3 regions of the Streptomyces sp. NPDC030798 genome follow, and region 2 is predicted to be linked to each of the others. Evidence: riboswitches for the same ligand, from Rfam matches in the RefSeq annotation. Region 2 holds a riboswitch; each other region holds the start of a gene.
What was found. A riboswitch is a leader RNA that binds a small molecule or an ion and turns the genes downstream of it on or off. The one in region 2 is predicted to bind cyclic di-AMP.
Positions count from the first base shown of each region.

Region 1 (5,197 bases), on a different contig from region 2:
TTCTCCCGGCGCACCATCCCGTCCCGCTCCAGCCGGGTGACCGCGTACGTCAGCCGGCTCCGCGTGATCTTCAGCTTCTCCGCCAGGTCGGTCATGCGCAGGCGCCGGTCGGGGGCCTCGGAGAGGTTGGCGAGCACGGAGTAGAACAGATGCGGCATGCCGGCCTCCTGCTGGAGCTGCCGGTCGATCGCGTCCTCCAGAAGCCGGGAGGCGGCGATGTAGGCGCGCCAGGCGCGCTGCTCCTCGGGAGTGAGCCAGCGGGTCGTCATGCAGCCAGTGTAAGTTTGTTTCAAAGTTGAACCAAGATCGCCGTCGAAACCGGGACCGCCGGGTTCCATCAGAGGGAGCGCGCCGATGCCGTACCCGTACGTCCTGCTGTCCGCCGCCGTCTCCCTCGACGGCTACCTGGACGACACCGGCCCCGACCGGCTCCTGCTCTCCGGCCCGGCCGACTTCGACCGGGTCGACGAGGTGCGCGCCTCGGTCGACGCCATCCTCATCGGCGCCGGCACCATCCGCGCCGACAACCCCCGCCTCCTGGTCAACGCGCCCGAGCGTCGCGCGGCCCGCCGGGCCGAGGGCAGACCCGAGTACCCCCTGAAGGTCACCGTCACCGCATCCGGCGACCTCGACCCGGACGCCCACTTCTGGCACACCGGCGGCGAGAAGCTCGTGTACACCACCGACAAGGGCGCCGACGCCGCCACGCGCACGCTCGGCGGCACCGCCGACGTCGTCTCCCTCGGCCCCGAGCTCGACTGGCGCGCCCTGCTGGAGCACCTGCACGACGTGCGCGGCGTCCGCCGTCTGATGGTCGAGGGCGGCGGCACCGTGCACACCCAGCTCCTCCAGCGGGGCCTCGCCGACGAGCTGCAGCTGGTGCTCGCCCCGCTGTTCGTCGGCGACCCGGCGGCGCCGCGCCTGTTCGGCCCGGGGGCGTACCAGGGCGGCCGGCTCCGCCTCGCCGAGAGCCGCCGGATCGAGGACGTCGTCCTGATGCGCTACGAGCCCACCGCCCCCGGCACCGGCCGCGAGCCCAGCGCCGCCGATCGCCACTGGCTGCGCACCGCCTGCGAGCTGGCCGCTCTGTGCCCGCCGTCGGAGACGGCCTTCAGCGTCGGCGCGGTGGTGGTGGCCGCCGACGGCACCGAGCTGGCCCGCGGCCACTCGCGCGAGGGCGGCGACCCGGTGGTGCACGCCGAGGAGGCGGCCCTCGCCAAGACCGACCCGGCGGACCCGCGCCTGGCCGGCGCGACCGTCTACAGCAGCCTGGAGCCCTGCTCCCGCCGCGCCTCCCGCCCCGCACCCTGCGCCCGTCTGATCGTCGACGCGGGGGTACGGCGGGTGGTCACGGCCTGGCGAGAACCGGACACGTTCGTCACGGCGGCCGACGGAACCGGTGTGCTGGTCGGCGCGGGCGCCGACGTCGTCCTGCTGCCGCAGTTCGAGGACCTGGCGAAGCGGCCGAACGCCCATCTGCTGCCCTGAGCCGTAGGTCACGCACAAGCCGTGTGCTCGGCACCCCGCGCATGGCGTACACTGGAGTCACAACGACGCGGGGTGGAGCAGCTCGGTAGCTCGCTGGGCTCATAACCCAGAGGTCGCAGGTTCAAATCCTGTCCCCGCTACTGAAGGCTCAGGGCCGGGATCCAGCACATGGATCCCGGCCCTGAGCGTTTCCCGGCTCGTGTCCCGACGATGCCCCTTTACTCCTCAGAGTGTTACTACTCAGGGTGATCGGACGGAAGCCCTCCGCATCACGACTGAGTCACCATCAAAACCGGCAGTGACTCCTGAACGTCGGTCAACTAGTCCGGTTTGAGCGGGTCATGGCGTGTACGTCCCGCTGAATCGGCACTAATGATCAAGCGGAACAGCTTGGAATCTCATACGCCGGTCTATTAACGTTCGATAACGCAGCGCGGTCGTCCCAGCCGTCACCCGAGACGGCTCCGTGCGCACGCGCCGAATCCCGCAAGGGAACCGGGGAACCACCACCCTGGGGTGAATCACGCGGATGCCGACGTGAACTCGCAGAGTCCACGCCAGGTATACGCGCGTAGGAGACCTTCCTGCTCCGAACCCGTCAGCTAACCCGGTAGGCGGAGGAAGGAAAGGAGTACGCCCGCGTGGCGTCCAACCGGCCTGCCCCCGAAGCCCCGTTCGTGCCGGCTCAGCGCGAGTTCGACACCTTCGGCTACGGCGACCACCGCCCCGAAGAGGGCCCGTGGGAGGAGTGGAACCCCACCGAGGAGTCCCTCCGCCCGGTCCGTGGCCGCCACCGGGTCGCCCGGCAGCGCGGCGGCGGGCTCGCCCGCAGCTCCACCGTCCTCGGCGTCGGCGTCATAGCGGCGGTCGGCGCGGGTGGCATGGCCAGCGCCAACACCGGCAAGCCTCCGGTGTCCATCTCCATGCCCGACCTGCCCTCCGTCGGCTCCCTGTTCGGCGACGACCACTCCGACGCGCAGGCCACGCAGGCCTCCCTCAGCACCGTCGGCACGACGGCCACCGACAGCGACCAGAACGGCTCCGACGCGGGCGAGGCCCTGCGCAACCGGATCATGGCGCAGGCCGAGCAGCAGCAGAGCAAGGCCGACCTCAAGGCCACCGCGGCCGCCGTCGCCGCCGACCAGAAGCAGGTCATCGCCGCGGCCGCCAAGGCGGAGAAGACGGCCGCCGCCGAGGCGGCCGACGCCAAGGCCGAGGCCGAGGCCGCCGCCAAGAAGAGGGCCGAGGCCGCGCGCCTGGCCGCGCTGGCCAAGCAGTACACGCTGCCGACGTCGTCGTACACGATCACCTCGACCTTCGGCGAGGCCGGCTCGATGTGGTCCTCCGGCTACCACACCGGCCTCGACTTCGCCGCCCCCACCGGCACCCTCATCAAGGCCATCCACAGCGGCACGATCACCGAGGCCGGCTGGGCCGGCTCCTACGGCTACCGCACGATCCTCACCCTCGACGACGGCACCGAGCTGTGGTTCTGCCACCAGTCCTCGATCAACGTCAAGGTCGGCCAGAAGGTGTCCACCGGCGAGGTCATCGGTCGCGTCGGCGCCACCGGCAACGTCACCGGCCCGCACCTGCACCTGGAGGTCCACCCCGGCGGCCAGGCCACCGGCATCGACCCCATGGCCTGGCTGCGCGGCAAGGGCCTCAACCCCTGAGCCCACCCCGCCCCGAAAGTCCCGGCAGCCCTGACGGCATCCCCCCCGACGTCAGGGCTGCCGGTCGTTGTGGCGCATCGTTTTGCACACCGTTCGTACGCATCCCGGAATCCGTGGGGCGCACGTGATCGTTGAACCGACACATGACTGCTTCTCTGCGCAAACTCGGTTCCTCCGACCTCGAGGTCTTCCCGCTGGCCCTCGGCGGCAACGTCTTCGGCTGGACCGCCGACGAGGAGACCTCCTTCGCCGTCCTGGACGCCTACACGGCCGCCGGCGGCAACTTCCTCGACACGGCCGACTCCTACTCGGCGTGGGTCGAGGGCAACCAGGGCGGTGAGTCGGAGACGATCATCGGCAAGTGGGTCAAGGCCCGCGGCAACCGCTCCGACGTCGTCATCGCGACCAAGGTCAGCCAGCACCCGCAGTTCCAGGGCCTGTCCGCCGCGACCATCAAGGCCGCCGCCGACGCCTCGCTGCACCGCCTGGGCACCGACTACATCGACCTCTACTACACCCACTTCGACAAGCCCGAGGTGCCGGTCGAGGAGATCATCGGCGCCCTGGACGAGCTGGTGAAGGCCGGCAAGGTCCGGCACATCGCCGCCTCCAACATCAGCGCCGAGCGCCTCCAGGCCTCGCTCGACTTCTCCGACCGCGAGGGCCTCGCCCGCTACGTCGCGCTCCAGCCCCACTACAACCTGGTCTCCCGGGACACCTACGAGGGCCCGCTGCAGGACCTGGCCGCCCGCGAGGGCCTCTCGGCCGTGCCGTACTTCGCCCTGGCCTCCGGGTTCCTCACCGGCAAGTACCGCCCGGGTACGACGGTCGACAGTGCCCGCGCGGCAGGGGCCGCCAAGCACCTGGAGTCCGAGCGCGGCCAGAAGGTCCTCACCGCCCTGGACGAGATCGCCCGGGCCCACGAGGCCCCCGTCGCCACGGTCGCCCTGGCCTGGCTCGCCGCCCAGCCGACGGTCACGGCCCCGATCTCCTCGGCCCGCACGGTGGACCAGCTCCCGGCGCTGCTGGGCGTGGCACAGCTCCGGCTGACGGACGAGGAGCTGAAGAAGCTCACGGACGCGTCGGCCTGACCCCTCCGTTCGCGACGGCGCACTCCGGCGGCGCCGAACCCGCCGTGCCCCGTGGCTCTACGACCGGTACGGGTTGTAAGCGGGGTACGGCGCCGCCGGGTACCCGTACGGCGTCCAGTACGCCGCCGGCACCCGAACCGGCGCCGGCGCGGACGCCCGGGCCGCGTACTCCAGGGCCGGCCGGGCGACGTCCTTGCGCCTCCACAGCTCGGCGAGCAGCTCCCGCTCCCGTGCGACGAAGTCCGTCCCCGCGCGCCCCCGCCGCCCCCGGTGCCGCAGGAAGGCGAGCGAGGTGGCGTAGGCCTCGTACTGTGCCACCGCCCGTGCCGCCGGGCGCCCCCCGAAGTGCTGCCGGGCGTGGTCCCGGGCCAGCCGCCGGGCCTTCATCGAGCCGAGCGCGAACGGCTCGCCCGGTCCCAGCCACCCGGCGTACACGTACACCGGCAGCTCCTCCCGCACCGTGCGCAGCTCCCGCTGCCGGGTCCATATCGCGAGCCAGGTCAGCAGCCCGAACGCGGGCACCATGAAGGCGGCGTACACCGCGAAGAACCCGAACTCGCCGAAGGCCGAGGAGCCGTTCCAGAAGGCGTGCATGCTCATCGCGAGCAGCAGCCCGCCGAGCGGGAGGAGGGCGCGCCGGACGTGCTGGCGCTCCGCGCTGAGCGCGGCGAGGCCGAAGCCGATACCGGTGAGCCCGGTGAACAGGGGATGCGCGAACGGCGACATCACGACGCGCACGAAGAAGGTGGCGGCGGTGACGGAGGCGATGCCGCGGCCACCGGTGAGCTGGTCGGTGCCGAAGGCCGTGCCCAGGTAGAGGATGTTCTCGGTGAACGCGAAGCCGGTCGCGGTGATCCCCGCTATCACGACCCCGTCCACGATGCCGGTGAAGTCCCGCCTGCGGAAGAGGAACACCAGCAACAGGGCGGCGGCCTTGGCGGA
Region 1 covers NZ_JBVIDR010000010.1:19,571-24,767, reverse strand. The annotation lists gene ACZ404_RS22840 (MarR family winged helix-turn-helix transcriptional regulator) at 1-269, opposite strand, end outside; gene ACZ404_RS22835 (dihydrofolate reductase family protein) at 355-1,488, shown strand; tRNA gene ACZ404_RS22830 (tRNA-Met) at 1,555-1,628, shown strand; cyclic di-AMP (ydaO/yuaA leader) riboswitch at 1,954-2,120, shown strand; gene ACZ404_RS22825 (M23 family metallopeptidase) at 2,130-3,164, shown strand; gene ACZ404_RS22820 (aldo/keto reductase) at 3,308-4,255, shown strand; gene ACZ404_RS22815 (PrsW family intramembrane metalloprotease) at 4,313-5,197, opposite strand, start outside.
Region 1: linked by a shared signal. The riboswitch ahead of ACZ404_RS22825 (M23 family metallopeptidase) and the one ahead of ACZ404_RS28730 (M23 family metallopeptidase) in region 2 are both predicted to bind cyclic di-AMP.

Region 2 (5,197 bases):
CTGCTGTCCGCGCGGGACGCCTACGGCACCGTCGACCGCAGCGCGCTCGGCCCCGGCGACCGCGAACTGCCCGGCGACGCCTGGCTGTCGGCGCAGGCGGAGGTGCTGGTGCCCGCGGCCGTGTCGTACGCCGTCGACGCCCGGGACCAGGAGCGGATCACCGCCCGCTGGATCGTGGAGGCCGCGAACATGCCCGTACTGCCGGAGGCGGAGGCGCTGTTGTCCGCGCGCGGGGTGACCGTGCTGCCGGACGTGGTGGTCAACTCGGCAACCAACGCGTGGTGGTGGTGGACGCTGTTCGGGGACATCGGCCCGGACGCCGAGGAGGCGTTCGGCCACATCCGCCGCTCGATGCGCACCCTGGTCGACCTGATGCTCACGCGCGCGGAGAGCGACGGAACGACTCCGCGGGCCGCCGCGCACGCCCTTGTGGACGACCGGTTGCCGGTGATCGCCGAGCGGTTCGGGTGGTACCGGTGACGGCAGGGTCGGACAGCGTGACGATCCGCCTGTGCGTTCTGCTGTGGAGCCGTCCCGGGGCGGCCGAGGCCATGGCGGGGTACGAGGACAAGGTCCTGTCGCTGCTCGGCGACCACGGCGGCAGGGTGCTGCAGCGTGCCCGCACCGTCGGCGCCGACGGCGGTCCGGACGAGATCCAGCTCATCGAGTTCGCCTCGCAGGCCGGTTACGACGGGTTCCTCACGGACCGGCGGCGCACCGCACTGGCCGGCGAACGCGACGCGGCCGTCGCGCGGACCGAGCTGCACCGCGTGGAACTCGTACCCGGGTACCCCCACCATTAGGGTGACCGGGTGGCGAGAGTGCGGTTGAGTGTGGCCGAGCGGCGCGAGGAACTGCTGCGGGCCGCCGTCGAGCAGATCGAGGCACGGGGCGTGGCGGCGGTCCGGATCGCCGACGTCGCTTCCGCACTCGGCGTGAGCAACGCGCTGGTGCTGTACCACTTCTCGACGAAGGAGAAGCTGGTCGCCGCCGCGTTCACGTACGCGGCCGAGGGCGATCTCGCCCGTCTGCGCGGGCTGCTGGGCCGGCGGACCTCCGCGCTGCGCCGACTGCGGTCGGCCGTGCGCTGGTACGCGCCGACGGGACAGGCCAAGGGCTGGCGGCTGTGGATCGAGGGCTGGGCGGTGGCGCTGCGCGAGCCCGCCCTGCGTGAGGTCACCCGGGATCTCGACCAGCAGTGGAAGGCGGCGATCGCCGAGGTCCTCGCCGAGGGCGCGGCGGCCGGGGAGTTCACGTGCCCCGACCCGGCGGGCGCGGCGCTGCGGCTCACCGCGCTGCTCGACGGGCTGGCCGTGCAGCTGACGTCGTATCCGGGGTCGATACCGCGCTCACGGGCCCAGGAGTGGGTGGACGACGCCCTCGCGAGGGAACTCGGGCTGACCCGGGAGGCGCTGACCGCGCAAGGGCGGTGAACCGCCCCGTGCCGCGACAGCCGCGGCACGGGGCGGTCCGCAACCTCCAGGACCTGGGGACCGGGGCGAGCGGACCTCACGCCACCGGGGCGATCCGCATCCTGATGTCCTCCGGGGACAGCGCGCCCTTCGCCGTCACGTGGTCCCCGGAGGATTCGCCCCGCAGTCGGCGGCCGATCCACGGGACGAGGTACTCGCGGGCCCAGTGGACGTCGTCGCGGCGGATGTCCAGGGCGCCGCGGGGCGGGAGCGGCGGCCAGGGCTGCTCGGGATCGGCCGGGATCTCGAGGCCGAGTGCCTGGCCGGCGCGCAGTGCCACGCGCGTGTGCCCCTCGGGCGAGAGGTGCAGCCGGTCGTCGTCCCACGCCCTGCGGTCCTGCACGGACTTCAGGGACCACAGGTCGAGCACGGGACAGCCGTACCGGTCGGCGATGGCGCGGACGTGCCCGTTGTAGGTGGCGATCTTGCCGCGCAGATGCTTGAGCACGGGCACGCCACGGGTGTCGAATCCGGTCGTCACGAGTACGGTGCCCGCCACCGCGGTGAGCCGGGCCACCGCCCGCTCGAAGCGCTCGGCCACCTCGTCGGGGTCGGTGCCGGGCCGGATGATGTCGTTGCCGCCCGCGCAGAAGGAGACGAGGTCCGGGGCCAGTTCGACGGCCTTCGGAAGCTGGTCCTCGATGATCTGGTCGAGCAGCTTCCCGCGGACCGCGAGGTTGGTGTACCGGAAGTCGCCCTCCGGGCGCCGGTCCGCGAGCAGTACCGCGAACCGGTCGGCCCAGCCGACGAACGCCCCGTCGGGGCCGGGGTCGCCGACGCCCTCGGTGAAGCTGTCCCCCACCGCCACGTACGACCCGATCACTGATCTGTTGTCACTCTTCGAATCGTCTGCCACGTCGGACCATGATTCACCTTGCGATGTGACTTACGCGACCGTAATAAGGGGTTGACGGACGGTGAGATAAGCCACTTCCCGGACAGGCACCGTCCGGGAATAGGCATCCGGCCGACAGACCGGGCCGGCCTCCTCAGCCGACGGCCACGCCGTGCTCGCGCAGGTAGCCGACCGGGTCGATGTCGGATCCGTAGGACGGCGTCGTACGGATCTCGAAGTGCAGGTGTGGGCCGGTCACGTTGCCGGTCGCGCCGGACAGGCCGAGCTGCCGGCCCTCGGCCACGGTCTGGCCGACCGAGACGGAGAGCTGGGAGAGGTGGCCGTACTGGGCGTAGTGACCGTCGTTCAGCTTGATGACGACCTGGTTGCCGTACGCGCCGCCCCAGCCCGCGGTGACGACCGTGCCGGCGGCGACGGCCTTGACGGGCGCCCCGGTCGGGACGACGAAGTCGACGCCGGTGTGGTAGCCGCTGGACCACATGCTGCCGGGCACGTGGTAGCCGGTGCCGATGGTGGCGCCGGTGACCGGGAGGGTGTAGCCGGTGGCGGGGGCCGCCTGGGCGGTCTGCGGGGCCGGGGCCGCCTGGGCCTTGGCGGGCGACGGCTTCGCGGGCGTGGCGGGCATGACGGATTCGGTCCGTGCCGGTGCGGCCTTGCCGCCCAGGGTCAGCTTCAGGCCCGGGTGGATGAGCGAGGGGTCGGAGCCGACGGCCTGCCGGTTGTCCTCGTACAGCCGCTGCCAGCCGCCGTCGACATGCTGCTCGTCGGCGATCTTCGCGAGGCAGTCGCCGGCCTGCACGGTGTAGGTGCGCGCCCCGGAGGCCTGCTGCGCGGCCGTCTTCGTGCCGGTCGTCCGCTCGGCGGCCTGCAGGGACTGCAGGGTCTTCGAGGAGACAGTCTTCGACGAGACGGGCTGCGCCGGGGCGGCGTGCGCGCCCGCGGCCCCGATGAGCGGCAGGGCGAGTGCGGCGCCGCCGGTTCCGGCGGCGGCGATCGAGCGGGTGAGGCGCGGGGCCTTGGGGCGGCGGTGCTTACCCTTCGCGGGCATGGCTGCATTCCTCTCCGGCGCCTGCGAGGTGAGCTGTCGGGTTCGGACGGGAGCTGTCCGGCCGCGGGCTGCGCGGCTGCACCCCTGAGCCTGTCGCGGAGACCGGGACAGGCGGTCGTACCTGTGGGTCCCCCGCTCCTGCCGGGCACGGGTCATGTGTGCGGGAGGTCCGGGCGGCGGCAGGATTCGGCGTTCCGTCCGGATTGGGGGCGAAGGTAAGCGAGCGGGACGCAGCTGAACAAGCGGCCGGTTCCAGGAGTTGGCGTTCCAAAAGATCGGATTCGGGAATTCACGGTCACCCTCCGTGAATTCCCGTCCCCTTCTTTCTGTCAACGCCCTGCACGGGCACCGAAATTACGTGCACATGACGCGCCACCGACCGTCACGGATATGACGCTCCTCACGCACACTGCCGCCCGCTCTCCTTATTCCGGAACGAGTTGGAACGAAGGCGCTGATTCGGACAGAAGGCTCAGATACGGCGCAGGCGGAGAACCGTCGCATCCAGGTCGCCGCGCAGTCCGGTGCGCAGCCCGTGGTGCAGCAGCACGGCCCCCCGATGCACTTCGCCCGTTTCGCGGCATTCATACGATGCCGTCGGGTCGAGTCCACGCAGCCGCACCGCCGGCACCGGCTCGCCGTGGCTCTGGGCCTGGAGGCAGGCGAGGACGACCGTCTCGTCCCCGAGGACGTACTGCACGGCGCTCAGGCCGCCCGACGGGGGCCTGAGCCGGTACAGGTCGCCGCGCTGCACGACGGGACGGATCTCCTTGTACAGCTCCACCCACCGCCGCGCCTCGGCCAGTTCCTCCGCCGTCCACTCGGTGAGGTCGCCGCCGACGCCGAGAACGCCCGCCATGGCGCTGACAAAACGGAAACGCAGAGAGCTGACCCGGCCGTTGAGCTGGGTGTTCGGGCTGTCGGTGACCCAGGCGGCCATCACACGCGCGGGGTGGATCTGGGTGAAGCCGTGCTGGATCGCCAGCCGGTCCAGCGGATCGGTGTTGTCGGAGGTCCACACCTGGTCGGTGCGGCTCAGCACCCCGAGGTCGATCCGGCCGCCGCCGCCCGAGCAGGACTCGAAGGCGACCTGGGGGTGGGCGGCGCGCAGCCGGTCCAGCAGGGCGTACAGGGCGTGGACGTGGTCGACCCACAGGCGCTGCGGGTAGGGCTCCCCGGGCCAGCCGGCGTCGGTGAAGCAGCGGTTGAAGTCCCACTTGACGTAGTCGATCGGGGCGCTGGACAGCAGGGTGTCCAGCCGCTCCCAGAGGTACTCCTGGACGTCCTCGCGCGCGAGGTTGAGGACGAGCTGGTTGCGCAGCTCCGTGCGGGTGCGTCCGGGCTGGTACTGCACCCAGTCGGGGTGTGCGCGGTACAGGTCGCTGTCGGGGTTGACCATCTCGGGCTCGACCCAGATGCCGAACTGCATGCCGAGGCCGTGCACGCGGTCCGCGAGGGGCTTCAGGCCCTGCGGGAAGCGATCCGGGTTGGGCGTCCAGTCGCCGAGGCCGGCGCGGTCGCTGGTGCGGGCGCCGAACCAGCCGTCGTCGACCACGAACAGTTCGACGCCGATGTCGGCGGCACGCTGGGCGAGGGCGGCCTGCTGCTCCTCGGAGATGTCGAAGAACGTCGCCTCCCAGGAGTTGAACAGCACCGGCCGGTCCCGGTCCGCGTCCGGGACGACATGGGCCCGCTGGTAGGCGTGCCAGGTGCGGCTGGCGCCGCCGAAGCCGCCGTCGCTCCACAGGCCGGCGAAGACGGGGGTGGTGTACGACTCCCCCGGCTCGAGCAGCAGCAGCCCGGAGTCGTCGTAGCCGGCGC
Region 2 covers NZ_JBVIDR010000014.1:81,651-86,847, reverse strand. The annotation lists gene ACZ404_RS28750 (glutamate dehydrogenase) at 1-480, shown strand, start outside; gene ACZ404_RS28745 (hypothetical protein) at 498-803, shown strand; gene ACZ404_RS28740 (TetR/AcrR family transcriptional regulator) at 813-1,433, shown strand; gene ACZ404_RS28735 (SGNH/GDSL hydrolase family protein) at 1,510-2,295, opposite strand; gene ACZ404_RS28730 (M23 family metallopeptidase) at 2,462-3,376, opposite strand; cyclic di-AMP (ydaO/yuaA leader) riboswitch at 3,380-3,540, opposite strand; gene ACZ404_RS28725 (alpha-galactosidase) at 3,849-5,197, opposite strand, start outside.

Region 3 (5,197 bases), on a different contig from region 2:
GTTGCCGAGCGGGGTCGAGGCCTGGCTGGTCACGCGGTACGCCGATGCCCGGCAGGCGCTCGCCGACCAGCGGCTGAGCAAGAACCCGGAGCATCACGACGAGCCCGCGCACGCCAAGGGCAAGACGGGCATTCCGGGCGAGCGCAAGGCCGAGCTGATGACCCATCTGCTCAACATCGACCCGCCGGACCACACCCGGCTCAGGCGGCTGGTGAGCAAGGCGTTCACGCCCCGCCGGGTCGCCGAGTTCGCGCCGCGCGTGCAGGAGCTGGCCGACGGCCTCATCGACGGGTTCGCGGCGAGGGGTCGCGCCGACCTCATCCACGAATTCGCCTTCCCGCTGCCCATCTACGCCATCTGCGACATGCTCGGCGTCCCGCGCGAGGACCAGGACGACTTCCGGGACTGGGCGGGCATGATGATCCGGCACGGCGGTGGCCCCCGGGGCGGGGTCGCCCGCTCGGTGAAGAAGATGCGCGGCTACCTGGCCGAGCTGATCCACAGGAAGCGCCGGGCCCTGCCCGCCGAGCCCGCCCCCGGCGAGGACCTCATCTCGGGTCTCATCCGCGCCTCCGACCACGGTGAGCACCTCACCGAGAACGAGGCCGCGGCGATGGCGTTCATCCTGCTGTTCGCCGGGTTCGAGACGACGGTCAACCTCATCGGCAACGGCACCTACGCCCTGCTCACCCATCCCGGGCAGCGGCGCCGGCTGCAGCAGTCCCTGGCCGCCGGGGAGACGGGCCTGCTGGAGACCGGCGTCGAGGAACTCCTGCGCTACGACGGCCCGGTGGAGCTGGCCACCTGGCGGTTCGCCACCCGGCCGCTCAGCATCGGCGGACAGGACATCGCGCCCGGCGACCCCGTCCTCGTCGTCCTGGCCGCCGCCGACCGGGACCCGGAGCGGTTCGCCGACCCGGACCTCCTGGACCTCGCCCGCCGGGACAACCAGCACCTCGGCTACGGCCACGGCATCCACTACTGTCTCGGCGCCCCGCTCGCCCGCCTGGAGGGCCAGACCGCGCTCGCCACCCTCCTGACCCGGCTCCCGGACCTGCGGCTCGCGGCCGATCCGGCGGAGCTGCGGTGGCGCGGCGGGCTCATCATGCGCGGCCTGCGCACGCTCCCGGTGGAGTTCACCCCGGCCGCCGGGAAGACCGTACAACCGTAAACATGAAAGACGTTCAACTCTGTGATCTTCACGTGATCTGCGCGGCATTAACTTGTGACAAGTGATCGTCTGCGGATACGTTCACCCATCAGCGTGGCGGCGAGCGTCTCCCGCCGCGCCGCTCCTGCTGTCGCACGAAAGGCTTCCGCATGCTCTCCGGGAACGGTCGTCACCGTCGCCCCCGTCAGGCCCCGGCCCTCCTCGTCGCGGCGGGAGTGACCGGCTCCGCCATCGCCATCCCGCTGCTCGGCGCCGCGAGCGCCAACGCGGCCGACGGCACCACGTGGGACAAGGTGGCCGAGTGCGAGAGCGGCGGCTCCTGGAGCGCCGACACCGGCAACGGCTACTACGGCGGCCTGCAGATATCGCAGGACGACTGGGACAAGTACGGCGGCACCCAGTACGCCGACACCGCCGACCTGGCCAGCCGTTCGCAGCAGATCTCCATCGCCGAGAAGATCCTGGCCGACCGGGGCACCACCCCCTGGGCCACCTGCGCCCTGACCGCCGGCCTCACCTCCAACTCCGGTTCCGTGGACGTCGACACCGGCCTCGGCGGCTCGGACTCCGGTTCCGACTCCTCGCATGCGGGCGGACAGGACTCCGACTCCGGCACCGCGGGCGGTTCGACCGACAGTTCCGACTCGTCCGGCCTGCCGGATTCGTCCTCCTCGTCCGACTCCTCCTCGGACACGGCCACCACGCCGTCCCCGGGTGCGAGCAAGGACTCCGGCTCCACCAAGGACTCGAGTTCCGGCAAGGGGGCAGACGCCCACAAGTCCGACAAGTCCACCTCGCCCGACTCCGGGGGCGCGCAGGGCGACGGGTCCGCCGCCACGGATCCCACGACGGACGACTCGGACAATTCATGGCAGAGCGGAGGTTCTTGGAGTCTCGTCGACACCGGCGCGCTCAGCAGTGGCGGACGTCACCGGGGTGATCGTGCGGACGAAAGCGTGACAAACGGTCAGAATGCCACCTCCTCCGGCCGTCACGCCGCCACCGACGCGAGCGCCTACACGGTCCGCGAGGGCGACACCCTCGCCTCCATCGCGGACTCCCTTGACGTCGACGGCGGATGGCGCGCGCTCTACGACGCCAACAAGAGCGTCATCGGGACCGACCCGAACCACATCAGTGCCGGTCAGACCCTGCGAGTCGGTGCCGAAACGGGCGATAAGCAGAGGTAGTTGACGCCCTGATTCGCGCCTGATGTCCGATTTGGCGAAAGTGTGGGATGAGTCTCAGAAGCCCTGATCGTCTTTGAAATTCCCTCGATCACGTGTCTACGGTCAGGACCGCTCGTCACCACGAGCCCCGGCAGCCGCAACGCCGAATCCTGCCAGCGGCCGCCCGGGAACAGTCGTCGCATCATGCGCCGTAGGCAGGAGCGGGGGACCCAAGGTAGGTGCCGGGCCCAGCGGTTGACGCTGGACCGGCTAGGGGTGGAGCCGTGCCTCACACGAGGGGCACGGCCGGGCAACTCAACCGGCCCGAACCCGACAGCTCACCTCGCAGGCGTCGGTGAGGGGATCGATCCATGCTGTTCACCGGCAAGGGCAAGCACCGTCGTCCGTCCAAGGCCACCCGGGCCATCGCGCTCGCCGGCGTCACCGGCGCCGCCGTCGCCGCCCCGCTGATGGCGGCCGGCAACGCCTCCGCCGCCACCGCCTCCGAGTGGGACGCGGTCGCCCAGTGCGAGTCCGGCGGCAACTGGTCCATCAACACCGGCAACGGCTACTACGGCGGTCTGCAGTTCTCCGCCTCCACCTGGGCCGCGTACGGCGGCACCCAGTACGCCCCCCAGGCCAACCAGGCCACCAAGGCCCAGCAGATATCCGTCGCCGAGAAGGTGCTCGCCGCCCAGGGCAAGGGCGCCTGGCCGGTCTGCGGCAAGGGCCTGTCGAGCGCCGCCTACAACGGCTCGGCCGCCACTCCCTCGACGAACACCACCAGCCGCTCCACCGACCAGCAGGCCGCCTCCCGCTCCGCCGAGCGCCCGGCCGCGAGCAGCAGCAAGACCGTCACCACCCCGACCGGCAAGAAGGTCAAGAAGGGCGACGGCGAGTACAAGGTCGTCAAGGGTGACACGCTCAGCACCATCGCCGCCGCGCACCACGTCCAGGGCGGCTGGAAGAAGCTGTTCGAGCTGAACAAGGACATCGTCCAGGACGCCGACCTCATCTACCCCGGCCAGCAGCTGCACCTGAAGTAAGCGGCGGCCGCCCCGCCCGTCCCCCACGGGCTCCCCGCCCCGGCGCGTGTTCCCCCGTACGCGCCGGGGTGGGGTCTTTTTTTCCGGGTTCCTTCATGGGCCCTCCCGCGGCCCCTCCGTGCGACCCCCGCATCCCCCCTTTGTTCCGACCGGGAACAATAGGTACGGTCTCTCTGTCCACGGGACGGTCGGTCGGTGGCCGACGCCCCCGGGACGGTTAGGCTCTAGTCGCACGGCACACCAGCCGCGCACTCTCAGCGTCACATCCAAGAAGGAGATGCTCGTGCCGTCCATCGACGTCGTCGTAGCCCGGGAAATCCTGGACTCCCGAGGCAACCCCACGGTCGAGGTCGAGGTCGGCCTCGACGACGGCAGCACCGGGCGTGCCGCCGTCCCGTCCGGCGCCTCCACGGGCGCCTTCGAGGCCATCGAGCTCCGCGACGGTGACCCGAACCGCTACCAGGGCAAGGGTGTCGAGAAGGCCGTCCTCGCCGTCATCGAGCAGATCGGCCCGGAGCTGGTCGGCTACGACGCCACCGAGCAGCGCCTGATCGACCAGGCCATGTTCGACCTGGACGCCACCGACAACAAGGGCTCCCTCGGCGCCAACGCCATCCTCGGCGTCTCCCTGGCCGTCGCCCACGCCGCCTCCGAGGCCAGCGACCTCCCCCTCTTCCGCTACCTGGGCGGCCCGAACGCGCACCTGCTGCCGGTGCCGATGATGAACATCCTGAACGGCGGCTCGCACGCCGACTCCAACGTGGACATCCAGGAGTTCATGATCGCCCCGATCGGCGCGGAGTCCTTCTCCGAGGCGCTGCGCTGGGGCACCGAGGTCTACCACACCCTCAAGAAGGTGCTGAAGGGCCGCGGCCTGTCCACCGGCCTCGGCGACGAGGGCGGTTTCGCCCCGAACCTCGACTCCAACCGCGCCGCCCTCGACCTCATCCTCGAGGCCATCAAGGAAGCCGGTTACGTCCCCGGCGAGCAGGTCGCCCTCGCGCTCGACGTCGCCGCCTCCGAGTTCTACAAGGACGGCAAGTACCTCTTCGAGGGCAAGGAGCGCTCCGCCGCCGAGATGACGGAGTACTACGAGGAGCTCGTCGCGGCCTACCCGCTCGTCTCCATCGAGGACCCGCTGTTCGAGGACGACTGGGCCGGCTGGAAGGTCATCACCGACAAGCTCGGCGACAAGGTCCAGCTCGTCGGCGACGACCTGTTCGTCACCAACCCCGAGCGCCTCGCCCGCGGCATCGAGGAGGGCACCGCCAACGCCCTGCTGGTGAAGGTGAACCAGATCGGCTCGCTCACCGAGACCCTGGACGCCGTCGAGCTCGCCCAGCGCAACGGCTTCAAGTGCATGATGTCCCACCGCTCCGGCGAGACCGAGGACGTCACCATCGCCGACCTGGCCGTCGCCACCAACTGCGGCCAGATCAAGACCGGCGCCCCGGCCCGCTCCGAGCGCGTCGCCAAGTACAACCAGCTGCTGCGCATCGAGGAGATCCTCGACGACGCGGCGGTCTACGCCGGCCGCAGCGCCTTCCCGCGGTTTCGCCCTGCGAACCAGTAGGCACAGCAGGGGGAACGTCCAGATCCCCAAGGGCTGAGCCGGCCCGGGCCACGTCATGGCCAGTCGTCCGTACGTCCCCGCACCCGGTCCCGTACCGTGTGCGGGGACGTACGCGCGTGTGAACGGGAGGCGGGGAAGATGGCCGTGAAGGACCGTGACCGGTTCTCCACCGCGACCCGGCTGCGGCTGCTCGGCGAGCAGACGGCGGCCCGGGTCTATCGCTCCCAGACCAAACGGC
Region 3 covers NZ_JBVIDR010000012.1:101,156-106,352, reverse strand. The annotation lists gene ACZ404_RS26345 (cytochrome P450 family protein) at 1-1,171, shown strand, start outside; gene ACZ404_RS26340 (transglycosylase family protein) at 1,321-2,361, shown strand; cyclic di-AMP (ydaO/yuaA leader) riboswitch at 2,538-2,707, shown strand; gene ACZ404_RS26335 (transglycosylase family protein) at 2,712-3,386, shown strand; gene eno (phosphopyruvate hydratase) at 3,664-4,959, shown strand; gene ACZ404_RS26325 (FtsB family cell division protein) at 5,098-5,197, shown strand, end outside.
Region 3: linked by a shared signal. The riboswitch ahead of ACZ404_RS26335 (transglycosylase family protein) and the one ahead of ACZ404_RS28730 (M23 family metallopeptidase) in region 2 are both predicted to bind cyclic di-AMP.